3 regions of the Streptomyces sp. NBC_01283 genome follow, and region 2 is predicted to be linked to each of the others. Evidence: riboswitches for the same ligand, from Rfam matches in the RefSeq annotation. Region 2 holds a riboswitch; each other region holds the start of a gene.
The links. Region 2 has a riboswitch for S-adenosylmethionine ahead of thrC (threonine synthase). Riboswitches for the same ligand answer to the same signal wherever they lie in the genome.
Positions count from the first base shown of each region.

Region 1: linked by a shared signal. The riboswitch ahead of OG302_RS05415 (putative leader peptide) and the one ahead of thrC (threonine synthase) in region 2 are both predicted to bind S-adenosylmethionine.
Region 3: linked by a shared signal. The riboswitch ahead of OG302_RS30015 (aminotransferase class V-fold PLP-dependent enzyme) and the one ahead of thrC (threonine synthase) in region 2 are both predicted to bind S-adenosylmethionine.

Region 1 is NZ_CP108430.1:1,148,273-1,158,627, reverse strand. Features, by position in the region: gene OG302_RS05430 (M13 family metallopeptidase) at 1-1,371, shown strand, start outside; gene OG302_RS05425 (DinB family protein) at 1,444-1,977, opposite strand; gene OG302_RS05420 (glutathione S-transferase family protein) at 1,974-2,723, opposite strand; SAM riboswitch class IV at 3,345-3,458, shown strand; gene OG302_RS05415 (putative leader peptide) at 3,506-3,652, shown strand; gene OG302_RS05410 (LLM class flavin-dependent oxidoreductase) at 3,729-4,994, shown strand; gene OG302_RS05405 (NtaA/DmoA family FMN-dependent monooxygenase) at 5,014-6,459, shown strand; gene OG302_RS05400 (LLM class flavin-dependent oxidoreductase) at 6,474-7,601, shown strand; gene OG302_RS05395 (PucR family transcriptional regulator) at 7,873-9,099, opposite strand; gene OG302_RS05390 (lactate 2-monooxygenase) at 9,272-10,355, shown strand, end outside.
Region 2 is NZ_CP108430.1:5,076,059-5,086,413, reverse strand. Features, by position in the region: gene OG302_RS23335 (esterase/lipase family protein) at 1-518, shown strand, start outside; gene groL (chaperonin GroEL) at 618-2,243, opposite strand; gene OG302_RS23325 (cold-shock protein) at 2,545-2,748, opposite strand; gene OG302_RS23320 (MoaD/ThiS family protein) at 3,173-3,448, opposite strand; gene thrC (threonine synthase) at 3,550-4,857, opposite strand; SAM riboswitch class I at 4,875-5,009, opposite strand; gene OG302_RS23310 (glucosyl-3-phosphoglycerate synthase) at 5,177-6,121, shown strand; gene OG302_RS23305 (hypothetical protein) at 6,229-6,522, shown strand; gene OG302_RS23300 (trehalose-6-phosphate synthase) at 6,568-7,980, shown strand; gene otsB (trehalose-phosphatase) at 8,174-9,025, opposite strand; gene OG302_RS23290 (DUF3263 domain-containing protein) at 9,042-9,338, opposite strand; gene OG302_RS23285 (ABC transporter substrate-binding protein) at 9,349-10,355, opposite strand, start outside.
Region 3 is NZ_CP108430.1:6,630,630-6,640,984, forward strand. Features, by position in the region: gene OG302_RS30000 (Rieske 2Fe-2S domain-containing protein) at 1-555, shown strand, start outside; gene OG302_RS30005 (cytochrome bc complex cytochrome b subunit) at 552-2,183, shown strand; gene trpD (anthranilate phosphoribosyltransferase) at 2,344-3,408, shown strand; SAM riboswitch class IV at 3,483-3,599, shown strand; gene OG302_RS30015 (aminotransferase class V-fold PLP-dependent enzyme) at 3,781-5,181, shown strand; gene OG302_RS30020 (Lrp/AsnC family transcriptional regulator) at 5,420-5,701, opposite strand; gene OG302_RS30025 (rhomboid family intramembrane serine protease) at 5,698-6,429, opposite strand; gene OG302_RS30030 (hypothetical protein) at 6,568-6,807, shown strand; gene OG302_RS30035 (NYN domain-containing protein) at 6,842-8,191, shown strand; gene OG302_RS30040 (NlpC/P60 family protein) at 8,508-9,539, shown strand; gene OG302_RS30045 (NlpC/P60 family protein) at 9,770-10,355, shown strand, end outside.

The sequences.
Region 1 (10,355 bases), 3.9 Mb from region 2:
GTCCTCGCCCTGGAGACGCGGCTCGCCGCCGGCCACTGGGAGCGGGCCGAGACGCGTGACGTCCAGAAGACGTACAACCTCACCACCCTGCACGAACTGATCACCCTGGCGCCGCACTTCGACTGGCGCGCCTTCGCCGAGGGGCTCGGCGGCTCGGACGCCACGATCGCCGAGACGTGCGTCCGCCAGCCGTCCTACTTCCGTCACCTGTCCGCGGTCCTCGACGAGGTGCCGATCGAGCAGTGGCGGGACTGGACGCTCGTCCGGGTGCTGCGCTCCAGCGCGCCTTACCTCACGGACCCCTTCGTCCGGAACAACTTCGAGTTCTACGGCCGCACCCTCAACGGCACCCCGGAGCTGCGCGCCCGGTGGAAGCGGGCGGTCGCCTTCGTCGAGGGCTCCATCGGTGAGGCCGTCGGCAAGGAGTACGTGGCACGGCACTTCCCGCCGAGCTCCAAGGCGATGATGGACGACCTCGTCGGCAACCTCCTCGAGGCCTACCGCCAGTCGATCGCCCGTCTGGACTGGATGACGGACGAGACGAAGGAGCGTGCGTACGAGAAGCTCGCCACGTTCCGTCCCAAGATCGGCTACCCGGACACGTTCCGCGACTACTCGGCGCTCCAGGTCTCCGACGACGACCTGCTCGGCAACGCGCACGCGGCAGCCGCCTTCGAGTCCGACCGGCAGCTCGCCAAGATCGGTGCGCCGGTCGACCGCGACGAGTGGTTCATGCTGCCGCAGACGGTCAACGCGTACTACAACCCGGGCACCAACGAGATCTGCTTCCCCGCGGGCATCCTGCAGAAGCCGTTCTTCTCGCCCGACGCCGACCCCGCGGAGAACTACGGCGGCATCGGCTCGGTCATCGGCCACGAGATCGGCCACGGCTTCGACGACCAGGGCGCGCAGTACGACGGCGCGGGCAACCTCAACGACTGGTGGACCGCGGCCGACAAGACGGCGTTCGAGGCGAAGTCGAAGGCACTGGTCAAGCAGTACGACGCGTTCTCGCCCCGCAACCTCCCCGGCGAGTTCGTCAACGGCTCGCTCACGGTCGGCGAGAACATCGGCGACCTGGGCGGGCTGACCATCGGGCACACGGCGTACAAGATCGCGCTCGACGGCGCCCCGATGCCGGAGAGCGACGGCACGACCGGCTCCCAGCGGCTCTTCATGAACTGGGCCTACTGCTGGCGCACCAAGCGCCGCAAGGAGCAGGAGCAGCAGTACCTCACCATCGACCCGCACTCGCCGCCGGAGTTCCGGGCCAACATCGTCCGAAACCTCGACGAGTTCCATGAGGCGTTCGGGACGGCGGAGGGCGACGGGCTCTGGCTTGACCCGGCGGAGCGCGTCAGGATCTGGTGACCTGATCTCCCCAGGGGCGGTCGCGGCACTGCGCCGTGGCCGCCCCGATCTGTTTCCGCGCCGCCCGCCCGCTCACCGGTCCAGCCGGCGCGCGACGCGCAGCAGGCGGAGTTGGCCGATCTCGGCGGCGTTCTTCATCAGCTCGGAGTTCACCCAGGCGAGCATGTCGGCCACGGTGTGCCCGGAGTCGTACTGCCAGGGAAACGGCGCGGTGGCGTCCAGGGCGGCGTCGTCGAGCCGGTCGAGCACCGCCAGCCAGTCCGTACGCAGGTCACGCAGCCACTCGACCGCTGCCTTGCCGCCACCTGGCCAGGTGATCTCGGTCCGCTCCCGCGGCGGTTGCCCCCGCGCGTGGTCGATCGTCACGCTCCACCACCAGCCGATGTGCCAGCTGATCCAGGCGATCGTCGGAACAGGGACGGGGTCGGGTTCGGTCTCCGCGAAGTCCGCCACCCACCCTCCGTCGCCGTCGGGCCGCATCGTCCAGCAGAGCGGGGCGGGCTCCCACAGGAAGTCCTCGGGTTCGAGCCGCTCCAGGTGGTACTCGAAGAGTGACCAGGTCAGGTCGAACTGCCCGCGGAGCAGCGTGTGTCGGGAATCGGTCACCGGGTGACCCTGGCACAGGGCCTCTCTGCCGGGGAAACGGATTTCGTGCCGCACTCGGGCGGGCTCTGCCGCCGCTCCGGTCCAACGGGGTGAGGGTGGTTGGCGTAGAAGGCCGGGTGGTCGCGCAGGCGGCGTACGTAGGCCTGCACGTCGGGGCGGGCATCAATGGCCTCGGCCGCGTCCGGGGTCCGGTGGACGAGCCGCGCCCACAAGTCCACGTCCGCCGCGGTGAGTTCCTCGCCCACCAGGTAGGCGTGGCAGGCCAGTCGGCGGTCGAGTTGGTCCAGCGTCGCGGGGGTGAGGGGGCCCGCGAGCTGCTCGTGCCAGGCGTCGATCCGTGCCGCGAGGGCCGGTGGGCGCAGCCGGGGCAGCGGGCCGCCGGCGTGTGCGGTGAAGCGGCAGGTCAGGTCGCGCAGGATGTCGGGGGTGTGATTGCTGACGACGTGCCCGCTCCATCGGTCGCACAGTGCGGGAACGGTCGGCGGACCGTCGAAGTGGTGCTCGGTGGCCTCGTAGTGGCGGTGTAGGTCGGCGTGGGCCGCCGTGGTGGTGTCCGGTGTCAGGAGCGTCGTGGTGACCGCGTTCCTGAGCCCGAGCAGGTCGAGGGTGATCGAGACGCGCAGGGAGCCCGTACATCCGGCCGAGAGGTACAGGTGATAGCGGTGGGGCGCCGGGTAGAAGCCGCCCGCGAGATCGGCTCCGATGCGGCTGCGGATCAGCGGGCGGTGCGACGTGGTCTCGGGCATGGCTCTCCAGACAGGTGAGGGGGCGCCCGCGGCGCTCGGCGCCGGCGGGACGGCGGGGGAGAGAGCGGGGGGAGAGGGGGCGGGGCAGCAGAGGGCCGCGGATGATCGCGGAGAGCCGGAGCGATGACGCGAGCCCTTGCCTTCCGGGTGGGCGACCGGCTCTTCCGCGGTGACGTCAGACGGCTGGAGCCGAGGCGCTGCACACGCGCAGCAGGTCGATGTGCAGCCGCCTGGTCAGGACGTGGGGGCGGGGTCTGGGTGCGGACAGGGGGGATCGCGGGGTGCTGTTCCTCGCGGCGACCGCCCTGGACATGTTCACCAGCCCTGCTTTCGAGGCCCGTTGTACCCGGAGTTGCACCCGGAGCCGATGGCCCGCTCGGGGACCCGCTCGAGACCGTCCCCGGAAGTCTGGGTCCGGGGTTCCCCCGCCGTCAAGAAGGCCTGTGGAACTCCCCGACCCCCACGGATCTCCCTGGAACTCCCCGGACGGCAGCGGAACAGAAGGCGTGGCCCGCCGGTTGACCCTGACGGAGTCCCACGCAGAGACACGTACGGCGATGTGAGCCCGGCCATGATCCACGGGCATTGCGCACGGCTACGACCTCACGTAACGTCCGAGAAGGTTACGAGTGTCAGCGTCAAGCCCTGGCTTGCTGACCGGCAACCCTCCCTCGCGGCGGGGTGCTCCAGGTGAGGACCAGGCGGTTCCCGGCCAGGGTTCCGCAAGCGCGAGACAGGCCGGGCTCCGGGCCCGCCGAGCCGGAAGGGCGGAGGTGACGCACATGCCACTGGTGCCGCCCGTGCCTGCGCCCGCGCCGCCCGTTCCCGCGCCGCGCGTCCTGGTGATCGCCCCCAGCCGCCAGGTGCATCTGTACTCCCGGCCGCACATCGACCTGCAGCGTGTCGCCGGCGCGCTCTGTCGTTCCTGACCCGTCACCCCGCCGCCGCACCCTCGGAGCCGAGGGGCCGGTGTTCTCGTACGGTCGATCAGGAAGGCACTCCTCCGTGTCGTCATCACCTTCACCTTCATCCGCCCTGCCCTTTTCCGCTGACTCCGCTCCTCCGGCCGCGCTGCACCTCGCCGTCGCGCTCGACGGCGCGGGCTGGCACCCGGCCGCCTGGCGCGAACCGGTCGCCCGGCCAGGGGAGTTGTTCACCGCCCGGTACTGGGCCGATCTGGTCACCGAGGCCGAGCGCGGTCTGCTCGACTTCGTGACGATCGAGGACGGGCTCGGACTCCAGTCCTCCCACTTCACCGAGCCCGACGGACGCACCGATCAGGTCCGCGGACGGCTCGACGCCGTCCTCATCGCCGCCCGCGTCGCGCCGCTGACCAGCCACATCGGTCTGGTGCCGACAGTGGTGGCCACCCACACCGAGCCCTTCCACATATCCAAGGCGATCGCCACGCTCGACTACGTGAGCACGGGCCGTGCGGGCGTACGCGTGCAGGTCTCGGCGCGCCGCAACGAGGCCGCGCACTTCGGACGCCGCACGCTGCCCGCCTTCGAGGACGTCGAGGATCTCGGCAGGCCGGAGGTACGGGAGTTGACCGCCGACCTCTTCGACGAGGCGGCCGACTACGCCGAAGCCGTGCGCCGCCTCTGGGACAGCTGGGAGGACGACGCGGAGATCCGGGACGTCGCCACCGGCCGCTTCATCGACCGCGACAAGCTGCACTACATCGACTTCGAGGGAAAGCACTTCAGCGTCAAGGGTCCCTCGATCACACCCCGGCCGCCGCAGGGCCGGCCCCTCGTCAGCGCGCTCGCCCACGAGGGCCCGACCGACGCACCGTTCCGCCTCCTCGGCCGCTCCGCGGACCTCGGATACGTCACCCCGCGCGACGCCGGGCACGCACACGCCATCGTCACGGCGGTCCGCGCCGAACAGGACGCGGCCGGACGCGGCGACGAGCCCCTGCACCTCTTCGGCGACCTGGTGGTGTTCCTCGACGACGCCCCGGCCGCCGCCGCGGCCCGCCGGGAACGGCTGGATTCCCTCGCCGGGCAGCCGTACACCAGCGACGCGCGCATCTTCACGGGCACGCCCGCTCAACTGGCCGATCTGCTCGCAGAGTTGGCGCAGGCCGGGCTCACCGGTTTCCGGCTGCGCCCCGCCGTCGTCGGCCACGACCTCCCGGCGATCACCCGGGGCCTGGTGCCCGAACTCCAGCGCCGCGGCGTCTTCCGCCGCGCGTACGAGGCCGACACCCTGCGCGGTCTGCTGGGCCTCGCCCGCCCCGCGAGCCGCTACGCCGCCACCGCCTGAGCGGGAAAGGACCACCGACATGAGCAAGTCAACGTCACCGGACAAGCCGCTCAAGCAGATCCACCTCGCGGCGCATTTCCCGGGCGTCAACAACACCACCGTGTGGAGCGACCCCGAAGCCGGAAGCCACATCGAGTTCAGCTCCTTCGCGCACTTCGCACGCACCGCCGAGCGCGCCAAATTCGACTTCCTGTTCCTCGCCGAGGGACTGCGGCTGCGCGAACAGGGCGGCCAGATCTACGACTTGGACGTCGTCGGACGGCCCGACACCTTCGCCGTCCTCACCGCGCTCGCCGCCGTCACCGAGCACCTCGGCCTTACCGGCACCATCAACTCCACCTTCAACGAGCCCTATGAGGTGGCCCGCCAGTTCGCCAGTCTCGACCACCTCTCGGACGGCCGCGCCGCCTGGAACGTCGTGACCTCATGGGACGCCTTCACCGGCGAGAACTTCCGTCGCGGCGGATTCCTCCCGCAGGAGGAGCGGTACTCCAGGGCGAAGGAATTCCTCACCACGGCACACGAGCTCTTCGACTCCTGGCGCGGGGACGAGATCCTCGCCGACCAGGAGACCGGCACCTTCCTGAATGACGCCAAGGTGGGCGCCTTCGTGCACCAGGGCCGGCACTTCGACATCCAGGGGCAGTTCAACGTCCCGCGCAGTCCCCAGGGGCGCCCGGTCATCTTCCAGGCGGGCGACTCGGAGGAGGGGCGGGAGTTCGCCGCCGAGGGCGCTGACGCGATCTTCAGCCGGTACAGCACCCTCGAAGAGGGGCAGGCGTTCTACACGGACGTCAAGGGACGCCTGGCCCGTCACGGCCGCACCCACGACCAGTTGCTCATCCTGCCCGCCGCGACCTTCGTCCTCGGCGACACGGACGCCGAGGCGGAGGAACTCTCCCGGGAGGTGCGGCGCAAGCAGGTCAGCGGCGCCACGGCGATCAAGCACCTGGAGTTCGTCTGGAACCGCGACCTCTCCGCGTACGACCCGGAGGGTCCGCTGCCCGACATCGACCCGGACCTCGGCGAGCACACCGTCGCGCGCGGCCGGGCCCAAGTGCGGATGTACCGTGACCCGCTGGCCACCGCCCGGGAGTGGCGCGAGCTCGCGGCCGCGAACAAGTGGTCCATCCGCGACCTCGTCATCGAGACCGGCAACCGGCAGTCCTTCGTCGGCTCCCCGGCCACCGTCGCCGAGGCGATCAACTCCTTCGTCCAGGCCGACGCGTCCGACGGGTTCATCCTCGTCCCGCACATCACCCCCGGCGGCCTCGACGCCTTCGCCGACACCGTGGTCCCGCTGCTCCAGGAGCGCGGCGTCTTCCGTACGGAGTACGAGGGCACCACCCTGCGCGACCACCTGGGCCTGGCCCACCCCGACGCCACGCCGAGCATCCCCGAGCCCGTATCCGTCCCCACGCCCGATCCCGCACCTACGTCCGTGCCCGCGTCGGCCGGTCGCTGAGGAGGACCACACACATGCCAGCCATCCCTCTCGGCGTCCTTGACCTGGTCCCGGTCTCGTCCGGCTCCACCGCGGCCGAAGCGCTCCACAACTCCATCGATCTGGCCCGGCAGACCGAGCGATTCGGCTACGCCCGCTACTGGTTCGCCGAGCACCACCTCAACCCGGGCGTGGCAGGAACCTCACCCGCGGTCGTCCTCGCCCTGACCGCCGCCGCGACCTCCACGATCCGGCTCGGGGCCGGCGCCGTACAGCTCGGTCACCGCACCGCGCTCTCCACGGTCGAGGAGTTCGGCCTGATCGACGCCCTGCATCCCGGACGCCTCGACCTGGGACTCGGCCGCTCCGGCGGCAAACCACCCGGTACGCCCCCCGCCGCGCCGCCGACCGTGACCCCCGTCGTCGACGGTCACGCGCCCAACGGGCTGCGGATCCCGCCGCGTTTCTCCTACGAGCATCTGCTGGGTTCGCCCCGCGTCGCCCTCCAGCGCAAGCTGCTCCAGCAGCCGCACGCGCAGGCGCAGGACTACGGGGAGCAGGTCGACGACATCCTCGCGCTGCTCGCGGGGACGTACCGGTCCGCTGACGGCATCGAGGCGCATGTCGTCCCCGGTGAGGGCGCCGACATCCAGGTGTGGATCCTGGGCAGCAGCGGCGGCCAGAGCGCGGACGTCGCGGGCCGCAATGGCCTGCCCTTCGCCGCGAACTACCACGTCAGTCCGGGCACGGTCCTGGAGGCCGCGGAGGGCTACCGTGCCGCGTTCGAGCCCTCCGACATACTCGACAAGCCCTATGTCAGCGTCTCCGCCGACGTCGTCGTCGCCGAGGACGACGAGACCGCCCGCGAACTCGCCGCTGGCTACGGCCCGTGGGTCCGCAGCATTCGCACGGCCGAGGGCGCCATCCAGTACCCCACGCCGGCCGAGGCACGCGAGCATACCTGGACCGACGCGGACCGGGCGCTCGTCGAGGACCGCACGGAAACCCAGTTCACCGGCTCCCCGGCACGCGTCGCGGACCTCCTGGAACAGCTCCAGGAAGCCACCGGGGCCGACGAGTTGCTCATCACCACGATCACCCACGGCCACGCCGACCGGGTGCGTTCCTACGAGCTGCTCGCCGAGGAGTGGCGGCGCAGGTGACGGGACCGTCCGCCGGGCGAAGGGCCGCCCGGCGGACGGTTGCGGGAGCCCGCGTCAGGCGATGGGCCAGCAGTTGCGCCCCAGGTGAGAGGGCCGCTACGGGGGTCTGGGCTGCTGGGTTGTGCGGTCGAGGGTGGCCGGGTGACTGGGATCGTGGCTGCATCTGGATAGGTGAACCAGGTCTGTGCGCGGGGGCGTTGGGCCGCGATCGTGCGCCGGGGAGGGGAGACCGCGCATCGGGGGAGGCGAGGCCGTACGCCTGCCCTCGTCGTCATCGGGCGGGCCCCTGCCCGCCCCGGCCCCCGAGCACGATCGTGCGGGCGATGTCCAGGGTGAGGCGCTGCCAGGGGTCCTGGGGGTCGCGGGACGTGATGTCCCGGACGCGGCGGAGGCGGTAGCGCACGGACTGCGGGTGGAGGTGGAGTTCGCGGGCCGCGGCGTTGGCGGAGCCGGTGTCGATGTACGCGGTGAGGGCTTCCAGGAGGTGGCGCTGGGCGCCGTCGACGAGGTGGCCGAGGACGAGGCGGCCGATCTGGTCGGGGCTCACCACGGGGTGGCCCGCGAGCAGGGCAAGGACGTGTGCGTCGGCGTCGGTGAGGACCCGGTCGGGGTGATGGGCGTGCGGGGGAGCGGCGTCCAGGGAGCCCGCGGCGAGCCGGTGGGCGACCGCGACGCGGTCCAGGCTCTCGCCCGAGATCACGCAGCCGCGCCAGGCGTGCCTGCGCAGGACGTCCGGCGCGGCGTCGGCGGAGCCGGCGGGCAGGAGCAGGACGGCGCGCGAACCGTGGGTCGTCGCCAGGGAGGTCGTCGCCGGGGACGTTCCCGGCGCCCCGCCGCCACCGAGGGCCGTGAGCAGGGCGGTGGACGTGGTCAGCGAGATGTCGGACGTGCCGCTGTCCAGGGCCCTGGTGTCCACCGGCTCCGCAACCAACAGGCAGTAACGCTCGGGTAGTTGAACGCCCAGGCGGGATGCCCTGGCGCCGAGCGCGCCCAACGACGCGTGCCGGCCGGCGATCAGGTCGTCGAGCAGCAGTTGGAGTGATCGGTCGCGGTCACCCGTGAGGCGCTCACTGGTGGCCGCGTACGCCGTCGTCATCTCCTCGGAGATGGTGTCCATGGCGGTGAGCAGCAGCTGTGTGAGGGCGAAGGCATCCTGCGCGGACAGGTGCGGGGCGCGGGCGGCGACCTCGTCCGCGAGCACCGCGGCGGCGACCCGGTAGGCGCGGAGCACGGCCTGCAGGGGGCGGCCGTCCGCCGCCCGCGCCGCCGCGATCCCGCGGAAGCGCCGCAGATCCCCGGGGCCGATCGCCCCGCCCGTGACCCAGTGGTCCAGGAGGCGGTCCGTCGCCCACGCCGCGATGGCCCGCACCTCCGGGAACCTGCTTCCGTCCAGCGCCGTATACGCCGGAACCTGTTCGTGCACCGCGTCGACGACCGCCTCGACGAGGTGGGGGTCGGCCAGGAGTTCCTGCCGGACACGCTCCCGCTTGTTTGTCACAAGGTGATAGTCCCATCGGAAAAGGGTGCGTACGACCATGGACGGGGCTTGTCACTGTGGCAAGGATCGTCGGGTGGGCTGTGCCCTCTCAGGCCCTCTCAGGCCCTCTGCACTCCCGCGCCCTAGCACGCAGCCTCAGGCAGTCTCACGGACACCGGACGGGACCCACCACATGACGAAGCCGAACTGGGCGGACTTCCAGTACGAGATCTATCTCAACGGCATGACGGGCGCCGTACCCCGACTGCCCACCGACCTGACCCGCCTGGAGGAGCTGACCGAGCAGCGCCTCGGCCCGGGACCGGTCGGCTATGTCTCCGGAAGCGCGGGCAACGGCAGCACCGCCCGCGCCAACCGCGAGTCCCTGGAACGGCGCCGGATCGTGCCCCGCGTGCTGCGCGACGTACAGGAGCGCGATCTGTCCGTGGAGGTGCTCGGCCACCGGCTGCCCGCGCCGCTCGCCCTCGCCCCGGTCGGCGTCCTGTCGATCATGCACCCGGAGGGCGAGTCCGCCGCGGCCCGTGCGGCAGCGGCCCGCGGCGTCCCGTACATCCTGTCCTCGGCCTCCAGCACCCCCATGGAGCAGGTCGCCGAGGAGATGGGGGACGCACAGCGGTGGTTCCAGCTGTACTGGGCCAAGGACCGCGACGTCACCAAGAGCTTCCTCGACCGGGCGAAGGCCTCGGGCTTCACGGCCCTGGTGGTCACGCTCGACACACCGCTCCTCGCCTGGCGGCCGCGCGACCTCGACCAGGCGTACCTGCCCTTCCTGCACGGCGTGGGGACCGCCAACTACTTCAGCGACCCGGCGTTCCGGGCAGGTCTCGCCAAACCGGTGCACGAGGACCCGAACGCGGCCGTGATGCACTTCGTCGGGATGTTCGCCGACCCCGCGAAGACCTGGCCGGACCTGGCGTTCCTGCGCGAGAACTGGGACGGTCCGATCGTGCTCAAGGGGATCCTGCACCCGGACGACGCCCGCCGCGCCGCCGACGCGGGCATGGACGGAGTGGTGGTCTCCAACCACGGCGGCCGGCAGGTCGCGGGTTCCGTCGCGGCGGCCGACGCGCTGCCCCGCGTGGTGGAGGCGGTCGGCGACCGGCTCTCCGTCCTGTTCGACAGCGGGATCCGCACCGGCGACGACATCTTCAAGGCACTCGCCCTCGGCGCCGAGGCCGTGCTCGTCGGACGGCCGTACGCCTATGGGCTCGGCCTCGACGGCCAGGCAGGCGTCGACCACGTGATCCGCTGTCTGC
Region 2 (10,355 bases):
GCGGCTGGCCCAGGCGCCCGAAGAAGATCGGCGTCGCCAACGGCGTGCGCACCGGCGTGGCCAACGGCATCGACCCCGGCGTACGGGCGTTCCGCGGCAAGGGCCTCGGCATCACCGGCACCCACCTCTACACGCAGCCCGCGGGCGAGGAGAAGCTCGTCGCCCAGCTCCGCGTGGTGACCCTGCGCAAGCCGCAGATCCGCACCTCGGGCATGCCCGAGATCGACGGTGCGCCCGGCGGCACCCTGGAGGGCTTCGGCATCCTCGCCGACGAGCTGAACAAGATCCCCGCGATCATCGGCCTCGGCTCGGAGGCGGAGACCCGCGAGCACTGCTTCGTCCCCTCGGTGAGCGCGGTCGCCCTGCGCGACATCGACACCCACGAGAAGCTGCACGACCCGTTCCCGGAGGACTCCGGGGACAGCGAGCTCGACGAGTACCTCTGCGCCTCCCACAACGAGGGCCACACCCTGGTCACGGAAGAACTCTGCACCTGGATCCTGGACCGCCTGCCCTAGACCGCACCGGGAAACGCCCGAGGGCGGCACCCCTTCGTGAGAAGGAGTGCCGCCCTCGGTTCGCGTGGAGCGATGAACCGCTGATCAGCCAGAGGCGGATCAGAAGTCCATGTCACCGCCCGGCATGCCGCCGCCGGCCGGGGCAGCGCCCGCCTTCTCCGGCTTGTCGGCGATGACGGCCTCGGTGGTGAGGAACAGCGCGGCGATGGACGCGGCGTTCTGCAGGGCAGAGCGCGTGACCTTCGCCGGGTCGAGGATGCCCTCGGCGATCATGTCGACGTACTCACCGGTCGCGGCGTTCAGGCCGTGGCCGATGGGCAGGTTGCGGACCTTCTCGACGATGACGCCACCCTCAAGGCCGGCGTTGACCGCGATCTGCTTCAGCGGGGCCTCGAGGGCCAGCTTCACAGCGGCGGCACCGGTGGCCTCGTCACCTTCGAGCTCAAGCTTCTCGAAGACAGCGGCTGCCTGGATGAGGGCCACGCCACCACCGGCGACGATGCCCTCTTCGACGGCGGCCTTCGCGTTGCGAACGGCGTCCTCGATGCGGTGCTTGCGCTCCTTGAGCTCCACCTCGGTCGCGGCACCGGCCTTGATGACCGCAACACCGCCGGCGAGCTTCGCCAGGCGCTCCTGCAGCTTCTCGCGGTCGTAGTCGCTGTCCGAGTTCTCGATCTCGGCGCGGATCTGGTTGACGCGACCCTGGACCTGGTCGCTCTCACCGGAGCCGTCGACGATCGTGGTCTCGTCCTTGGTGATGACGACCTTGCGGGCGCGGCCGAGCAGGTCGAGACCGGCGTTCTCCAGCTTGAGGCCGACCTCCTCGGAGATGACGGTGCCACCGGTGAGGATGGCGATGTCGCCGAGCATGGCCTTGCGGCGGTCACCGAAGCCCGGGGCCTTGACGGCGACGGACTTGAAGGTGCCACGGATCTTGTTGACGACCAGGGTCGACAGGGCCTCGCCCTCGACGTCCTCGGCGATGATCAGCAGCGGCTTGCCGGACTGCATGACCTTCTCGAGGAGCGGAAGGAGGTCCTTCACGTTCGAGATCTTCGAGTTCACGATCAGGATGTACGGGTCGTCGAGCGACGCCTCCATACGCTCCATGTCCGTGGCGAAGTACGCCGAGATGTAGCCCTTGTCGAAGCGCATGCCCTCGGTGAGCTCAAGCTCAAGACCGAAGGTCTGCGACTCCTCGACGGTGATGACGCCTTCCTTGCCGACCTTGTCCATCGCCTCGGCGATGAGCTCGCCGATCTGGGTGTCGGCGGCGGAGATGGAGGCCGTAGAAGCGATCTGCTCCTTGGTCTCCACGTCCTTGGCCTGCTCAAGGAGTGCGCCCGAGACGGCCTCGACGGCCTTCTCGATGCCACGCTTGAGGGCCATGGGGTTGGCACCGGCGGCTACGTTGCGAAGGCCCTCGCGGACCAGCGCCTGCGCCAGGACGGTCGCGGTCGTCGTGCCGTCACCGGCGACGTCGTCCGTCTTCTTCGCGACCTCCTTGACCAGCTCGGCGCCGATCTTCTCGTACGGGTCCTCGAGCTCGATCTCCTTGGCGATGGAAACACCATCGTTGGTGATCGTGGGGGCACCCCACTTCTTCTCGAGGACGACGTTGCGACCCTTGGGGCCCAGGGTCACCTTGACGGCGTCGGCGAGCTGGTTCATGCCGCGCTCGAGGCCGCGCCGTGCCTCCTCGTCGAACGCGATGATCTTGGCCATGTGAAGTGGTCCTCCCGGACAGGGGTGGCATGCTTCCGGATCGCGCCAGCGCCCGCGACGGACGGCCTGCAAGCCTTGTGGTTCCTTGCCCCACCCGGCCTGCGGGCCTCACCGACCCGATCCAAGTTCTGTCACTCTCACTCGGAGAGTGCTAAGCCCAATGATTAGCACTCGACCCCTACGAGTGCAAGCGCCTCTCGCGGATCCCAGACGTACGAGGGGCGCACGCACGGGGGGCCCGTACCCCTGTCGGGTACGGGCCCCTCATGACTCTCTAAGTCACTGGCCGATCGCGCCGAGATCAGACGGCGAGCTTGACCATGTCCGCCTGCGGACCCTTCTGGCCCTGCGAGATCTCGAACTCCACTCGCTGACCTTCTTCAAGGGTGCGGTAGCCGTCCATCTGAATCGCGCTGTAGTGGACGAAAACATCCGCACCACCGTCGACCGCGATGAAGCCGTACCCCTTCTCCGCGTTGAACCACTTGACGGTGCCCTGAGCCATGCCTAACTCCCCTATTACTGGCCCTTGCACGGACCCGCACTTCGCGGACCCGGGTCAGACCTCACCCCCCCAATGGGTTGTGGAGGCGTGCGCCGGAACGCGTCGACCGCGGCTGAATGTATCTGTCCAACTGCCCTCTGCAACAGGTCAATCGGACGAGAATTCTGGGCACGCCTGATCGGTAATATGCGAATAATTCGCCGGAGTTCAGGGCAAGTCGGGCCAGGCAAATGCCACGAGAGGGGCAAATGGGCGGGGCACTTTGGCTACTTCTTGTCGCCCTCGGGGCGACTTCGTATATGCGCTCGGCACAAACAGGGAAGCTCGCTTCCCAACTGTACCGCGCTCAACCACATGGAATTGCCCCCTCCGCTTCTCTCGCGGAGGGGGCAATGGAGATTACGCAGGGTATTTCTTTAAAGGATCAACCACCGGCGACGGCGGGAATGATGGAGACCCCGGCGCCGTCCGGCGTCGCCGTCTCCAGGCCCTGCTCGAAGCGGACGTCGTCGTCGTTCACGTAGACGTTCACGAAGCGCCGCAGCTTGCCCTGGTCGTCCAGGACACGGGCCGCGATACCGGCGTGGTTCTTCTCCAGATCGGCGATGACCTCGGAGAGATTCGCACCCTCCGCGGCGACCTCGGACTGACCGCCGGTGTAGGTGCGAAGGATGGTGGGGATGCGAACCTTGACACTCATGATTTCACCTCGGGTGTGTGGGGCCCCTTCAGGGGCGCGGGGAACTGCGCGAGGACGGACCACGACCGCCCGTCGAGGACGGCGGTCAGGCCCTACGGCGGCTAGTCGGCGAGCCCGGCGGCGCGGAACGCGTCCAGGCTGGGCCGAATCGTGGCAGTCGCCTGAGACGTCTCGGCAACAGCGTCAAGAGTCTTGAGCCCGTCACCGGTGTTCAACACAACCGTGGTCAAGGTCGGGTCGATGAGGCCCGCGTCGATCAGCTTCTTGGTGACACCGACCGTCACCCCGCCCGCGGTCTCCGCGAAGATGCCCTCGGTCCGAGCGAGCAGCTTGATCGCGTCGACGACCTGCTCGTCGTTCACGTCCTCCACCGCACCGCCCGTGCGACGCGCGATGTCCAGGACGTACGGCCCGTCGGCGGGGTTGCCGATGGCCAGCGACTTGGCGATGGTGTCCGGCTTCTGGGGGCGCACGACGTCGTGACCGGCCTTGAAGGCGGTCGACACCGGCGAACAGCCCTCGGCCTGAGCACCGAAGATCTTGTACGGCTTGTCCTCGACGAGCCCCAGCTCGATGAGCTCCTTGAGACCCTTGTCGATCTTCGTGAGCTGCGAGCCGGAGGCGATCGGGATGACCAGCTGGTCGGGCAGCCGCCAGCCGAGCTGCTCGCAGATCTCGTACGCGAGGGTCTTGGAGCCCTCGCCGTAGTACGGCCGGAGGTTCACGTTCACGAAGCCCCAGCCCTCGCCCAGCGGGTCGCCGATGAGCTCGGAGCAGAAGCGGTTCACGTCGTCGTAGTTGCCCTCGATGCCGACGAGCTCGCCGCCGTATACCGCGGCCATGACGACCTTGCCCTGCTCCAGGTCGTGCGGGATGAACACACAGGAGCGGAAGCCGGCGCGGGCGGCGGCGGCGCCGACGGCGCCCGCGAGGTTGCCGGTGGAGGAGCAGGAGAGGGTGGTGAAGCCGAAGGCGCGCGCCGCCTCGATGGCCTGCGCGACGACGCGGTCCTTGAAGGAGTGCGTCGGGTTGCCGGAGTCGTCCTTGACGAACAACTTGCCCTGCTCGACGCCGAGTTCACGCGCGAGGTTGTCGGCCTTGACCAGCTTGGTCCAGCCGGGGTTGATGTTCGGCTTCTCGGCGACGTTCGCCGGGACGGGCAGCAGGGGCGCGTAGCGCCAGATGTTGTCGGGGCCGGACTCGATCTGCTTCCGGAGTGCCTCGGGGTCACCGGTCGGCAGGTCGTACGCGACTTCGAGCGGGCCGAAACAGGCCTCGCAGGCGAAGATCGGGCCCAGCGCGTAGAGCTCGCCGCACTCGCGGCAAGAGAGGCCGGACGCGGGGCCGAGGTCCACGGAACCCGTGGTGGAGGGGGTGGTGTCGTTCGTTGCGACAGTCTGCGCAGCCATGGAGGCGAGGCCCTTTCTCCTCATCTTCCTCGCGACGCATTTCGCCGCGAGACGGAATTGGCACCTTCCCCACCGAGACCTCGCGTGCGCGGTCGGCGGGATGGTTGCCGGGGCTTCAACGGGCCGTATCCCTCTGCCCCTCTGGATGAGCGGTATGGCGCCGGGCTTCAGGGGCCCGGGGCATTTGTTACGCGATGACCCCCGACATGCGATGGTCATCCGCGTTGTTCAAGACTGTAACCGACGGCCTGGACCCTTGAGATAGTCGTCCGAACCGCGAGATGGATCACATGCAGGCCACACACAGGAGGAGCCACCCGTGCTGGAAGAGGCCGAGCGCTGGCTGACCAGGCGTTCCTGGTCCGTTGCCGACCGTCCGCTCAGCGCGCTGCTCGACGCCAAGCGGGCGTCGGGAGCCTCGGTGAGCGTCGTCCTGCCCGCGCTCGACGAGGAGGGGACGGTCGGTGAGATCGTCGCCGAGATCCGCCGCGAGCTGGTCGAGCGGACTCCCCTCGTCGACGAGCTCGTGGTGATCGACTCCGGCTCGCGGGACCGCACGGCCGAGGTCGCGCGGCAGGCGGGTGCGCGGGTCGTGCACCGGGACGAGATCCTGCCGCGCATCCCGGCGGTGCCCGGCAAGGGTGAGGTCCTGTGGCGCTCGCTCCTGGTGACCGGCGGTGACATCGTCGCGTTCGTCGACGCGGACCTGCGGGAGTTCTCGGCGGACTTCGTCACCGGCATCGTGGGCCCGCTCCTGACCGAGCCCGACGTGCACTTCGTGAAGGCGATGTACGACCGCCCCCTGGGCGAGAAGGCAGGTCAGGGCGGCCGGGTCACGGAGCTGATGGCGCGCCCGCTGCTCAACATGCACTGGCCGCAGCTCGCGGGGTTCGTCCAGCCGCTGGGCGGCGAGTACGCGGCGCGCAGGTCCCTCCTGGAGCGGCTGCCGTTCCCCGTCGGTTACGGAGTGGAGCTGGGCCTGCTCGTCGACGCGCTGCACACGGTGGGCCTGGACGCGCTCGCGCAGGTCGACGTCGGTGTGCGCAAGCACCGGCACCAGGACGGGCAGGCGCTGGGGCGGATGGCGGCGGCGATCTACCGGACGGCACAGCTGCGGCTCGCGCGCGGCCATCTCGTACGCCCCGAGCTCACCCAGTTCGAACGGGGCGAGCGCGGGTTCGAGCCGCGGACCCATTCGGTGGACACGGAGGAGCGCCCGCCGATGTCCGGCATCGCGGAGTACACGGCCCGCCGCGTGGCGTAACCACCCAGAACCGGGCATTTTGTCTACATTCCCCACTTATGTGGCTCAGACAAGTTATGTGGCTCAGACAAGTAATGGGAAGCGCGCGACGCGTCGGTGCCGTGGCCATGACGACGGCCGCCCTCACGGCAGGAGCACTCGGAGCGGCCACCGCGCCCGCCGCCGCGGAATCGCCGTACGACGACATCAGGGCCACCGGCACCATGGTCATGGAGGCGCCGGCACAGCCCGTTCCGGGGCATCAGCGGGCCGGGACCGTGAGCCGCGAGGGCACGCCGGGGGAACTGGCCGACACGGGCGGCGAGTCGGACACCATGCTGTACGCGGGCCTGGCGATCTCCCTGTTCACCCTGGGCGTTCTGGCGGTGGCGGCGGCGCGGAGCAGACGCGACCAGCGATGAGCGCCCGTACGTTTGAGCCCATCCCGGAAGGGCTAGGTTCGCCACATGGTCTCCGAGCACGCCTCCGCCCAGATCCTCGTCGCGTCCAACCGCGGCCCCGTCACGTACACCCTGGAGGAGAACGGGGAGCTGACGGCCAAGCGGGGCGGCGGCGGACTCGTCTCCGGGCTCAGCGCGATCGGCGAGTCCGACGGGGAGTCCGCGCTGTGGGTCTGCGCGGCGCTGGGCGACGGTGACCGCGAGGCGGTGCGGCGCGGGGTCGGCGAGCCCGGGGTGCGGATGCTCGACATCGACGCGGGTTCGCACGAGGGCGTGCACGCCGACGCATACAACGGGATCGCGAACTCGGTGCTGTGGTTCGTCCACCACATGCTCTACCAGACGCCGCTGGAACCGGCCTTCGGCGCGGAGTTCCGGGCACAGTGGGCGGCGTACGAGACCTACAACCGGGCCTTCGCCGAGGCGCTCGCGGAGAGTGCCGGTGCGGACGCGGCGGTCCTCGTCCAGGACTACCACCTGGCCCTGGTGCCGGGCATGCTGCGGGAGCTCCGCCCCGACCTGCGCATCGGCCACTTCTCGCACACGCCGTGGGCGCCGGTGGACTACTTCCGGATGCTGCCGGACGACATCGCGGAGCAGCTGCTGCGGGGCATCCTCGGCGCCGACCGGGCCGCGTTCCTGACGGGCCGGTGGGCGGACGCGTTCACGGAGTGCTGCGTCGCCGTCCTCGGCGGTACGTCCGGCACGCGGATCGGAGTGCACGGGCTCGGGGCCGACGCGGACTTCCTGCGGGAGCGGTCGCGGCGGGACGACGTGGAGGAGCGGCTGGTCGCGCTGCGGGAGCAGATCGGGGGTTCCGGCAACCGGAAGGTGATCGTCCGGGTGGACCGGACGGAACTGTCGAAGAACATCGTCCGGGGACTGCTGGCTTACCGGCAGCTGCTGGAGGATCGCCCCGAGTGGCACGAGCGGGTGGTGCACGTCGCCTTCGCGTACCCCTCCCGGCAGGATCTCGCGGTGTACCGCGACTACACGGCGGAGGTGCAGCGGGTCGCCGACGAAATCAACTCCCGCTTCGGTGTGGCCGGCTGGACGCCGGTGGTGTTGCACGTGAAGGACGACTTCGCGCGCTCGCTCGCGGCATATCGCCTGGCAGACGTGGCCCTGGTGAACCCCATCCGGGACGGCATGAACCTGGTCGCCAAGGAGGTGCCGGTCGTCTCCGACGAGGGGTGCGTACTGGTTCTCTCGCGAGAGGCGGGGGCGTACGAGGAGCTGGGCGACGACGCGCTCGTCGTGAACCCGTACGACGTGACGGGCACTGCTTCGGCGCTGCACGCGGCGCTGTCGATGCCGACGGAGGAGCGAGCGGAACGAACAAAGCGGCTCGCGGCGGCGGCGACGGCTCTGCCCCCGGCCCAGTGGTTCCTGGACCAGCTGCGGGCGCTGAGGGCCTGATCGTTCGAGTGGCGGACCTCCCAGCCCCGCGACCTCACCGGCGTCAACGCCGACCCGCGGACCCGGGCGCCCCCGGTGACGTACGGCTGAAGCCCGGCTCACCGGCCCGCGGGCAGGGGACCGCCGTGGACGACGGGACCACCCGCGACTACTTCGGGAACCCCCTCCCCGACCCGCCCAGCCTCGGTGCCGATCAGGGCAGTTGAGCGGCGAGGGAGCCCAGGAGCCCCACCACGCCCCGCGGGCCGTCCACCACCAGGTCGGCCCGCTCGGCGAGCTCCGCCACCTCCGCGCTGCCGCTGCACACGAGCAGGCCCCGCACCTGGTCCGAGCGGAGCTTCTCGACGGCCGCGAAGGCGGGCAGGTCACCCAGGTCGTCGCCCGCGTACAGGACGGTCTCGGCGCCCACTTCGCGTACGTAGTCGGCCAGGGCCACGCCCTTGTCCATGCCGGGGGGCCTCAACTCCAGGACCAGACGGCCCGGTTCGACGATCAGGCCGTGCCGGGACGCCAGCTCGGCGAGCGGCTCGCGCAGCGCCTCGAAGGCGGCCTGCGGATCGGCCGCGCGCCGCGTGTGCACCGCGACCGCGCGGCCCTTCTCCTCTATCCACGTGCCGCGCCAGGCGCCCATCCCGTCCAGGAAGCCCGGCAGTTCGGCGCGCACGGACGCCACCCCGGGGTGCGGCTCGGCCGCGTGCACGGTGGAGGAGACGGCGTCCCAGCGCTCGGCGCCGTAATGCCCGAGCACGACGAGGTGTTCGAGGCCGGGGACGCCCGCGAGGCCGCCGTAGCGCACCGCCACGCCCGCCGGGCGGCCCGTGACGACGGCGACGGACCGCACCTTCGGCGCGAGCGCGGCGAGGGCCGGGACGGCGCCGGGGTGGGCGCGGGCCTGCTCGGGGTCGGCCACGATCGGGGCGAGCGTGCCGTCGAAGTCGAGCGCGATCACGGCTTTCCCGGGCCCCGCGAGGAGCGCGGCCAGACCTTCGCGTCCGGCGGGGGTCACGGGCTCGGGCAGCTCGGGAAAGTACACAGGGTCACCCATGGGACCGACCCTACGCTCAACGCTCCCCGCGCCGGGACTCCCTGACCCGCCGAAGGCGGTTCACGGTGACCGGATCGTGCGCGAGGGCGCGGGGATCGTCGAGCAGGGCGTTCAGGAGCTGGTAGTAGCGGACCGGGACCAGGCCGAGCTGCTCGCGCACGGCCCGCTCCTTGGCGCCGGGACCGGCCACCCAGTCCCGGCGCTCCAGGGCGAGGATCGCGCGGTCGCGCTCGGAGAGGCCGGTGTCGGGGAACACGTCGTCCGGGGCGTCGGCCCGAGCGTTGTCAGTGGCATCGTCCTGGGCATCGGTCATGCCGGCCACGCTATTCCGAGTTCTCCTCGGTGACCGCCTTGGCCTGGATCTGGCTGAGGATCGACGCCGGATTGCCGTTCGTGTCCACGGCCTTGCCGATGTACTTCTTGACCTGGACGGAGACCTGCGCCCAGGACGTCTTGCCGACCGGGTACAGCTGCGAGGTGGGCAGCTCGTCCAGGAACTCGGCGAGCGCCTTGTCGTTCTTGTTGCCCGTCATCTGCTCGGCGGCGGAGTTCGTCACCGGCAGCAGGTCGTACTCGCGCGAGAAGTCCAGGACGTTCTTCGTGCTGTAGGCGAAGTCGAGGAACTTACCGATCTCCTCGCGGTTGCCGCGCTGCTTGAACGCCATCATCCAGTCGGCGACGCCCATCGTGGCCTGCGTGTGGCCGTTCACCCCGGGCATCGGCACCATGCCGTACTTCACGCCCTTCTTCGCGGCCATCTGCATCAGCGTGGGGTGGCCGTTGAGCATGCCCACGTCGCCGCGCGTGAAGGCGGCGAAGGCCTCGGCGCGGTCGAGCTTGGCGGGCGGCGTGGCGCCCGTCAGGCCCTTGCCGACGAGCTCGTCCTTCAGCCAGGTGAAGGTCTTCACGTTCTGCGCGGAGTCGATGTCGTACGTGCCGACGTTGTCGGTGTAGCCGCCGCCACCGCTGAGCAGCCACTGCATCGTCTCGGCCTGCGCCTCTTCCGTGCCGAGCGGCAGGGCGTAGGGGATCTTCACGCCGCGCGCCTTGAGCGCCTTGGCGTCGGCCGCGAGGTCGCTCCAGCTCTGCGGCGGGGTGAGGCCGGCGTCCTTGAAGATCTTCTGGTTGTAGAAGAGCAGGCGCGTGGAGGAGGCGAACGGCATGCCGTACTGGACGCGCTTGACCTCGCCCGCCTCGGAGAGCGGGGCCATGAAGTCGGCCTGGGTGGAGATGGAGACGAGGTCCTCGGTGCGGTACAGCTTGTCGGCCGCGGCGTAGTCGGCGTACGCGCCGATCTGGGCCATGTCGGGGGCGTCGCCCGCCTTGACCA
Region 3 (10,355 bases), 1.6 Mb from region 2:
TTCGGTGCGCTGGCCATGGTGCCGCTCTCCGGTGTCGTCCTGCTGCGCGACCTCGGTCCGCTGCCCGAGGACAAGCTGCGGCACACGCTGTGGTCCAAGGGCAAGCTGCTCGTGAACATGAACACGAACGAGCCGCTGCGCCCGTCGGACGTCCAGGTCGGCTCGCTGACCTTCGCCAAGCCCGAGGGCCTGGAAGAGGACGCCCACGACTTCCAGAAGGAGATCGCCAAGGCGGCCCTGATGATCGTCCGCATCCAGCCGGACAACATCAAGGACAAGCAGGAGCTCGAGTGGTCGCACGACGGTGTCGTCGCGTACTCCAAGATCTGCACCCACGTCGGCTGCCCGATCTCCCTGTACGAGCAGCAGACGCACCACGTCCTCTGCCCGTGCCACCAGTCCACCTTCGACCTCTCCGACGGTGCCCGAGTGATCTTCGGCCCGGCCGGTCACGCGCTGCCGCAGCTGCGCATCGGCGTGAACGAAGAGGGCTATCTCGAGGCGCTCGGCGACTTCGCTGAGCCCGTCGGTCCTGCTTTCTGGGAGCGCGGATGAGCACTACGACGACTGATACGCGTAAGAAGGAGGCGCCCGCAGGTGAGCGGGTCGCCGACTGGGCCGACGGACGTCTGGGGATCTACTCCCTGGCCAAGGCCAACATGCGCAAGATCTTCCCGGACCACTGGTCCTTCATGCTCGGTGAGATCTGCCTCTACAGCTTCATCATCATCATCCTCACGGGTGTGTACCTGACCCTGTTCTTCCACCCCTCGATGAACGAGGTGGAGTACCACGGCAGCTACATCCCGCTGCAGGGCCAGCTGATGTCCGAGGCGTTCAACTCGACCATGCACATCAGCTTCGATGTGCGCGGTGGTCTGCTGATCCGGCAGATCCACCACTGGGCGGCGCTGATCTTCCTCGCGGCGATGTTCGTGCACATGATGCGCGTCTTCTTCACGGGTGCGTTCCGCAAGCCCCGTGAGGTCAACTGGGTCTTCGGGTTCCTGCTGTTCGTCCTGGGCATGTTCACCGGCTTCACCGGTTACTCGCTCCCGGACGACCTGCTCTCCGGTACCGGTGTGCGCTTCATGCAGGGCGCCGTCCTGTCCGTGCCGATCGTGGGCACGTACCTGGCGATGTTCCTGTTCGGCGGGGAGTTCCCCGGCGGCGACTTCGTGGCCCGGTTCTACTCGGTGCACATCCTGCTGCTGCCGGGCATCATGCTCGGGCTCGTGGTGGCGCACCTGATCCTGGTCTTCTACCACAAGCACACCCAGTTCGCGGGCCCCGGCAAGACGAACAAGAACGTCGTCGGCATGCCGCTGCTGCCCGTCTACATGGCGAAGGCCGGAGGCTTCTTCTTCCTGGTCTTCGGTGTGATCGCGGCCATCTCGGCGATCGCCACGATCAACCCGATCTGGGCGCTCGGTCCCTACCGTCCGGACCAGGTGTCCACCGGAGCGCAGCCCGACTGGTACATGGGCTTCTCCGAGGGCCTGATCCGTGTCATGCCGGGCTGGGAGATCAACGCCTGGGGTCACACGCTCGTCCTGGGCGTGTTCATCCCGCTGGTCATCTTCCCGCTGGTCCTGGTCGCGATCGCGGTCTACCCGTTCATCGAGTCCTGGGTCACCGGGGACAAGCGCGAGCACCACATCCTGGACCGCCCGCGCAACGTCCCGACCCGTACGGGCTTCGGCGTCGCGTGGATCACCTGGTACATGGTGCTGCTGATCGGTGGTGGAAACGACCTCTGGGCCACGCACTTCCACCTGTCGATCAACTCGATCACCTGGTTCGTGCGCATCGCGTTCTTCGTGGCGCCGGTCCTCGCCTTCATCATCACCAAGCGGATCTGCCTGGGTCTGCAGCGGCGCGACAAGGACAAGGTGCTGCACGGTCGCGAGTCCGGCATCATCAAGCGCCTGCCGCACGGTGAGTTCATCGAGGTCCACGAGCCGCTCAACCAGGAGCAGCTGCACACGCTCACCGCGCACGAGCAGTACGCGCCGCTCGAGATCGGCCCCTCGGTCGACGAGAACGGCGTCGAGCGCAAGGTGTCCGGTTCGCAGAAGCTCCGGGCCAAGCTCAGCAAGGGCTACTACGGGGAGGACAACCAGATCCCCAAGCCCACCACCGAGGAGTACAAGGAGATCACCAGCGGCCACGGCCACCACTGATCCCTTGAACGCTCCGACGTTCTGACCGCAAGGTCTGACCACCAGGTCGCCACGGCGAGAGCCCCGTCCCTGCATCCAGTGCATGGACGGGGCTCTTTGCCGTCCCCCGGGCTGGATAAGGTGTTCCTGACCCTTGCCTAGACGAACCCAGGAGCGGCAGATGAGCGCTGTGACCCCCGCAGGAGGCAACACCGCGGCGGCCCGTTCCTGGCCCGGTGTGCTGAACGGGCTGCTGGAAGGGCGCGACCAGAGCGCCGAGGACGCCGCGTGGGCGATGGACCGCATCATGCGCGGCGAGGCGACCGACGCGCAGATCGCCGGCTTCGTGGTCGCGCTGCGGGCCAAGGGCGAGACCGTGGAGGAGATCTCCGGCCTCGTCCGCACGATGTACGAGCACGCCAACGTGATCGAGGTGCCGGGGCAGACCGTCGACATCGTCGGCACCGGCGGCGACGGCGCGAAGACCGTCAACATCTCCACGATGTCCGCGATCGTGGCCGCGGGCGCCGGCGCGAAGGTCGTCAAGCACGGCAACCGCGCCGCCTCCAGCGCCTCGGGGGCCTCCGACGTCCTGGAGAAGCTCGGGGTCAACCTGGAGCTGCCGCTGAACCGGGTCGTCGAGGTGGCCGAGGAGGCCGGGATCACCTTCTGCTTCGCCGTGAAGTTCCACCCGGCGCTGCGGCACGCCGGCGGGGCCCGCAGCCAGCTGGGCATCAGGACCGTCTTCAACGCCCTCGGCCCGCTCACCAACCCGGCCAAGGTGCGCGCCCAGGCGGTCGGGGTCGCCGACCCGCGGATGGCGCCGATCGTGGCCGGGGTCTTCGCCGAGCGCGGGAACTCCTCCCTCGTCTTCCGCGGCGACGACGGGCTCGACGAGCTGACGACCACGGCCACATCCCGGGTCTGGGTCGTACGGGACGGAGCCGTGCGCGAGGAGGCCTTCGACCCGCGCGACGTCGGCATCGACCTTGTCCCCGTGGAGGCACTGCGGGGCGCTGACGCCTCGTACAACGCCGAGGTGGCGCTGCGTCTCCTGGACGGAGAGAAGGGCCCTGTGCGGGACGCCGTGCTGCTCAACACGGCGGCGGCCCTGGTGGCCCTCTCGCCGGGCGAGGGGACCCTCGTGGAGCAGATCGGCGCCGGGATCGCGAAGGCGGCCCAGGCCATCGACTCCGGTTCCGCGAAGAAGGCCCTGGAGCGGTGGGTGGCGGCCAGCAACAGGTGAGTGTGGCGCACACCGCAGTCCGGATGCCGGACTGCGGTGTGCACCGGGAAGATCGTGTGGCAAGATGCTGCGCAGGTCATGAGTGACAGCGATTAGGCCCCGGCTCGCTGTCCGGCAACCCTCCGTCCGTGGCGGGGTGCCCCGGGTGAAGACCAGGCCGTACGCAGCAAGGCGTATGGCAAGCGCGGACCCCTGCGCACTCGATGAGTGTCGTACCCCTGGGGTCCTGGTCCTCAAGGGAGCAGTCTCGTGAGCAAGCGAATGCGATAGGGCTTCCCGGCCCCTTTTCCGCACCCCCTTTTCTCTTCATCACTGCAGCGCCGTATGTGCGCCCTCGCAGTGAACTCGCCTGCCTTCCCACGGGAGTTCGCCATGTCCGCACGCTCTGTCGCCACCGTCACCGACGCCTCCTCCACCGAGTCCGCCGACCCCTGCTGCGCCGCGCCGCTGCCGGTGCTCGGCCGTGACGTCACCGTGCCGCTCGTCACCGGCGGCGAGGTGACCTACGCGGCGCTCGACTACGCCGCGAGCGCCCCGGCGCTCCAGCGGGTGTGGGACGACGTGGCCGCGTACGCGCCGTACTACGGCAGCGTGCACCGCGGCGCCGGGTACCTCTCGCAGCTCTCCACCGACCTCTTCGAGAACAGCCGCGTCACCGTCGCGGAGTTCCTCGGCTGCCGCGAGGACGACCAGGTCGTCTTCACCCGTTCGACCACCGACTCGCTCAACCTCCTTGCCGCCGCGCTGCCCGCCGACTGCCAGGTCTTCGTCTTCGAGACCGAGCACCACGCCTCGCTGCTGCCCTGGCGCGACGCCCGCGTGACCTACCTGAACGCCCCGCGCACCGCCGATCAGGCCGTCGCCACCCTGGAGCGCGCACTCGCCGACCGCGACCCCTACGGGCCCGCCCTGGTGTGCGTGACCGGCGCCTCGAACGTCACCGGTGAGCTGTGGCCGGTCAAGGAGCTCGCCGCCGCCGCCCACGCGCACGGCGCCCGCATCGTCCTGGACGCCGCGCAGCTCGCGCCCCACCACCCCGTCTCGATCAGCGAGCTCGACGTCGACTGGGTCGCCTTCTCCGGCCACAAGCTGTACGCGCCCTTCGGCTCGGGTGTCCTCGCGGGACGCTCCGACTGGCTGCGGGCGGCCGAGCCGTACCTCGCGGGCGGCGGCGCCTCGCGCAAGGTCGCACGGCGTACGGACGGCGGCGTGGACGTCGAGTGGCACGACACCGCCGCGCGGCACGAGGCCGGCTCGCCGAACGTCATCGGCGTCTACTCGATCGCCGCCGCCTGCAAGGCGCTCACCGAGGCGGGCTTCGACGAGCTCGTCGCCCGGGAGCGCCACCTCATCGCCAAGGTCCGCGAGGGTCTCGCTGAAGTGCCCGCCGTGAAGGTGCTCTCGCTCTTCGGCGACGACGCGCCGCGCGTCGGCGTCATCTCCTTCGTCGTCGACGGCTGGAACAGCTCGCACTTCGCCGCCGCGCTCTCCGCCGAGTACGGCATCGGCGTACGCGACGGTCTCTTCTGCGCCCACCCGCTGGTGCGCACCCTGCTCGGCAGCGACCCGCAGACCCAGGGCGAGTGCGGTGCCCCCGAGGCCGCGCCCGGCGAGAAGTCCCTGAACGCGATCCGCGTCAGCTTCGGCGCGGGCACCCCGGACGAGCACGTGGAGCGCTTCGTGCGCGCCTGCAAGGAGCTCGTGGCCGACGGCGCGCGCTGGAACTACCGTACGGAGGACGGGCGTTGCGTCCCGGACACCACGGCCGCCTGAGCCCTGGGCAGTCCCCTCAGGCATGACCCCAGAACGATCATCCGCAGGGCCCGCTCGCGCCCTCCGCCCGGATGTGGTGCGCGTCCTGACCGGCTCCCAGGCCGTTGTGGGGGGTTGCAGGCGACGCGGATCTCGGAGTCCTTCAGGCGGGGGTCGAGGCCCGAGGGGTCGACCCGGCTCAGGCGGGTCAACTTCCGCCCGCCGTGCGGGAGTTCTACGCCCAGGACGGGAGCGGACGCTAGGAGTCGAGGCCGATCGCGAACGCCGCTTCGAGGTCGTGCTGCGAGTACGTACGGAACGCGACATGCGTGTCCGTCCCCTCCACGCCCGGGATCTTGCTGATCTTGCCGGGGATGACGTCGGCCAGGTCGTCGTGGCGCGTGACGCGCACCATGGCGATCAGGTCGTACGTACCGGTCACGGAGAAGACCTCGCTGACACAGTCGAGGGCGGCGATCGACTCGGCGATCTCCGGGATCCGGTCCACGCTGGTCTTGATGAGCACGATCGCGGTGATCACGGCTGACTGTCTCCCTCGGTAACCGGTGCTGGCTTCTTCACTCTAGCTGTCCTCCTGTAGCGCCCCCATGCGTACAGAAAGCCGAGGGAGAACCCGACCAGGTGGGCCAGATACGCCACCCCCGGCCCCTGCGCGCCCTGCCAGGCCGCGAGCCACTGCAGTACCACCCAGAACGGCAGCACCACCCAGGCCGGAAACCGCAGCGGCAGGAAGAAGAGGAACGGGAAGAGGCTGGTGACCCGCGCCTTGGGGAAGAGACGGAGAAAGGCACCGAGCACCGCGGAGATCGCCCCCGACGCGCCCACCAGGGTCTGATGCGAGCCCGCGTGCGCGACCGCGTACGCGAACAGGGCGAGATAGCCGCAGCCGACATAGAAGAACGCGAACTGGAGGTGTCCCATCCGCTCCTCGGTCATCGCCCCGAAGACGAAGAGGAACAGCATGTTGCCCAGCAGATGCAGCCAGCTCCCGTGCACGAAGAGCGCGGTGGCCGGGGCGAGCACGGGCCGCAGCGCCCCGCTGAACAGCTCCGAGGGGACCACGCCCCAGCGCTCGAAGTAGTCCTGCTGTGCGGCGAGCAGCTCATCGCCGGTGCCGTACCCGGGATTGAGCCCCGACACGGGCGAGATCACGAAGACCAGACAGCAGACGGCGATCAGTCCGTACGTCACCGGGGCGGACTGCCCCCTGAGCATCCGGCCCGCCGTCGAACCCCATGTCTTGATCATGAACAGAGCATGACGTAAGTGCAGCAAACCGTACAGACCGCCCCGCCGCGTGGGAGGCCGCCGCATGGAGACCCTTACAGGCCTTAGGGTTACGGGCACCACGCACCATGGAATTCCGAAGGAAAGCGAACAGCCACGATGACGGTTCCTCTGCCGACCGACACCACCCGGTGGCGCTGCGCGCTCTGCGGCAACCTCACGCGTTTCGACGTGACCCGCACGTCGAAGGTCGTCGAATATGTGCACCTCGACCTGGCCGGTGAGTCGAACGTCGAGGAACGCGAGGTGGTCAGTGAGACCATCGAGTCGGTGCGCTGCCGCTGGTGCAACGCGGTGGACCAGGTGGAACTCGTGGACAGGCCGGGCGCCGGCTCCTGAGGGAGCGGGCCCCGCACAGCTAGTGGGGTGACGGATGGTGGAGAGCGCAAGCGGGGAGCCGGACGACGGCACCGCTGAGGTGCTCGACCGCCCGCTGCCCGACGGAGTGCGACGGCGGGTCGTCCAGATCGTCTCGGACGGCTTCGGCGGGCTCACGGTCAGCGAACTGCCCGCACAGCTGCGGCAGTACGCCCGCTTCACGCCGACCCGGCGGACGAAGTTCGCGGGCAACGCGATGGCGGCGGCCCTGGAGGGCGACGCGCTCTTCCGGCAGCGCATCGGCGAACGTCTCAGAGAGGCGCAGCCCGAGCTCACCGGCGCCCTGGACGCGGGCTCACCGCCCCCGGCCGCGGACCCCCTCGATGTGGCGGCCGCGGCCTATGTACTGCGTCCCACCGGATGGGTGAAGCTGGTGACCGCCGCGGGTGAGGAAGCCCTGCGGGCGGACGCCGAGCGCGTCGAGGACGAGACCCGCGCCGAGCTCGAACGGCTGCGCCAGGAACTCTCCGCGGCCCGCGGCCAGACGAAGGCCGAGACCGAACGGCTGCGCACGGAGCTGGAGTCGGCGAAGAAGGAAGCCGAATCGATGCATCGCAAGCTGCGCGGTGCCCTCAGTGACGTCAAGCGCGGTGAGGCCGCCCTGCGCAAGGCCGCCGCCGAGTACGACGCCGCACGCGCCGATGGCCAGGCGCAGCTGTCCGCCGCCGAGAGCGAGTCCCGGCGGCTCAAGGCGCGGCTGAGCGAGACCGAGGCCGCCCTAGAGGCCAGCCGCAGGGCGGCGCGCGAGGGCCGCAGCGTCGAGGACATGCGGGTGCGGCTGCTGCTCGACACGGTCCTGGAGTCCGCCCAGGGGCTGCGCCGCGAACTGGCCCTGCCGCCCGTCTCCGTGCGGCCCGCGGAGACCGTGGACGCCGTCGAGCCGGGGCGGATGACGCCCAAGGACATCGCCGCCCGCGCGCTCTCCGAGAACGATCCGGCCATCCTCGACCAGCTGCTCGCGCTGCCGCAGGCGCACATGGTCGTGGACGGCTACAACGTCACCAAGACGGGCTATCCGACGATGCCCCTGGAGAAGCAGCGGCTGCGGCTGCTCGGCTCGCTCTCGCAGCTCGCCGCGCAGACCGGCGCCGAGATGACCTGCGTCTTCGACGGGGCCGAACTCGCCGCGCCCGTACTGCTCGCGCCGCCGCGCGGGGTACGGGTGCTGTTCTCCAAGCCGGGCGTCACCGCGGACGAACTGATCCGCCAGCTGGTGCGCGCCGAGCCTCCCGGGCGCCCCGTGGTCGTCGTCTCGACCGACCGCGAAGTGGCCGACGGGATCGCGAAGGCGGGGGCGCGGCCGGTCGCTTCGGCCGTGCTCCTGAAGCGGCTTTCGCGGGGCTGACGCAGGCCGCTTTCGCGGGGCTGACGCACGTCGCTTTCGCGGGGCTAAGGGTCGCAAGTAACTCCTGTTCCCTATGCCCGAATTGAGATGCCGTCTTCGCGACGCAGCGTCAATCCCCCCTCACCGCCTGTGTGATATCGGTAAAATATGCGCCGGGCACCCCACTTTTTGCCCTTCAGGATTTGAACTGATCACAAGGAGGTCACTAAGGTCACGGCTCGAACCTCCGCTCGGTTGATCACCCATCCGGGGTGACAGCGGCGGTACCCGCCCACCGGATCTCGGTAGGCGGCTGGAGGAAGAAGGAGCCGCCTTCGTGGCGTCCCATCGTCGACCCAAGCAGCCGAGTCGAGCCCGCGTGACCGTGCTCACCGCGACCGCCGCCGCTGCCGTGGCACTCACCTCCCAGGCCGCCAACGCGGCGCCCAGCGAGAAGCCGAGCAAGGACGAGGTCAAGTCCAAGGTCGACAAGCTCTACGAAGACGCCGGCCGGGCCACCGACCGGTACAACGGCGCCAAGGAGAAGCAGGAGAAGCTCGAGAAGGAGATCGGCGAGCTTCAGGACAAGGTCGCCCGCGGCCAGGAGGACCTCAACGACCTCCGCGGCGGGCTCGGTTCGATGGCCAGCGCGCAGTACCGCACCGGCGGCATCGATCCCTCCGTCCAGCTCTTCCTCTCCGCCGACCCGGACGACTACCTCGACAAGGCGTCCACCATGGACCAGTTGAGCGGTCAGCAGGTCGAGGCGCTCAAGAAGGTCCAGGAGAAGCAGCGGACCCTCGCGCAGGAGCGCAAGGAGGCTTCCGACAAGCTCAAGGACCTCGCCGACACGCGCAAGGAACTGGGCAAGAAGAAGAAGGAAGTCCAGAGCAAGCTCGGCGCCGCCCAGAAGCTGCTCAACACCCTCAGCGCCAAGGAGAAGGCGGACCTCGCCGCCAAGGAGCAGCGCGCCAGCCGCAGCGCCGGCGACCGCGTGGACCTCGGCAAGGAGGTCCCGGCATCGCAGCGCGGCCAGGCCGCCCTGAGCGCCGCCGCCACGCAGCTCGGCAAGCCCTACGTCTCCGGCGGCAGCGGCCCCAACTCCTACGACTGCTCCGGCCTCACGCAGTGGGCGTACAACCAGGCCGGTGTGCAGATCACCCGGACCACGTACACCCAGCAGAACGACGGCACGAAGATCGGTCGCGGCGAGCTGAAGCCCGGCGACCTGGTGTTCTTCAACAGCCTGGCGCACGTCGGCTTCTACGCGGGCAACGGCCAGATCCTGCACGCTCCCAAGCCGGGCGCCGTGGTGCGCTACGAGTCGATGTCCACCGTCGGCTCCTTCCAGTTCGGCGTCCGCATCTGAAACGACCGGCGTGCCGCCCAAACGGGCGAATTCCGGTAACTCGAGCTGACCCCACGCCCCGTCGGTGACCTGCGTCTCCGGCGGGGCGTCACTTTGCGTACACGGCGGGGTCTTTGGCCGTGACGTGATCCCACGGCTACTGTCGCGCCCATTCCCCCGACGGATCGGGGGGACTTCCCCCGGTTCGTCCATTGTCCGGGGGTCCGTCAGCGGAGGGAGAGCGGCTTCCCGTGGGGTCCCATCGTCGTCCCGCGCTGTCCGGCCTTGACCGGAGCACGCGCGTAACCGTCCTGTCAGCCGCCGCGGCCACCGCCGCGGCCGCCCTCGCCGCCACACCGGCCGGCGCCGCACCTCAGGACACCCCGGCGACCACCAAGGCCAAGGTGGACCGCCTCTTCGAGGAGGCCGAGCAGGCCACCGAGGCGTACAACAAGGCCGACGAGCGCGCGGACACGCTGCGCGAGCAGGTCGAGCGGGCCAAGGACAGCGTCGCCCGCGGCCAGGAGCGCATCAACACGATGCGCGGCGCGCTCGGTTCGCTCGCCGGGGCGCAGTACCGCTCGGGCGGCATCGACCCCTCCGTCGCCCTGATGCTCTCCTCCGACCCGGACGGCTATCTGGAGAAGGCGGCGGCGCTCGACCGCATCAGCGCTCGGCAGGCAGGCGAACTGACCGACCTGCAGAAGGCCCAGCGCAGCCTCGCGCAGGAGCGCACGGAAGCCGGCCGCAAGCTCCTTGAGCTGGAGAAGAGCCGCACCGCCGTGGCCCGCCACAAGCGGAGCGTCGAACACAAGCTCGCCAAGGCGCGCAAGCTGC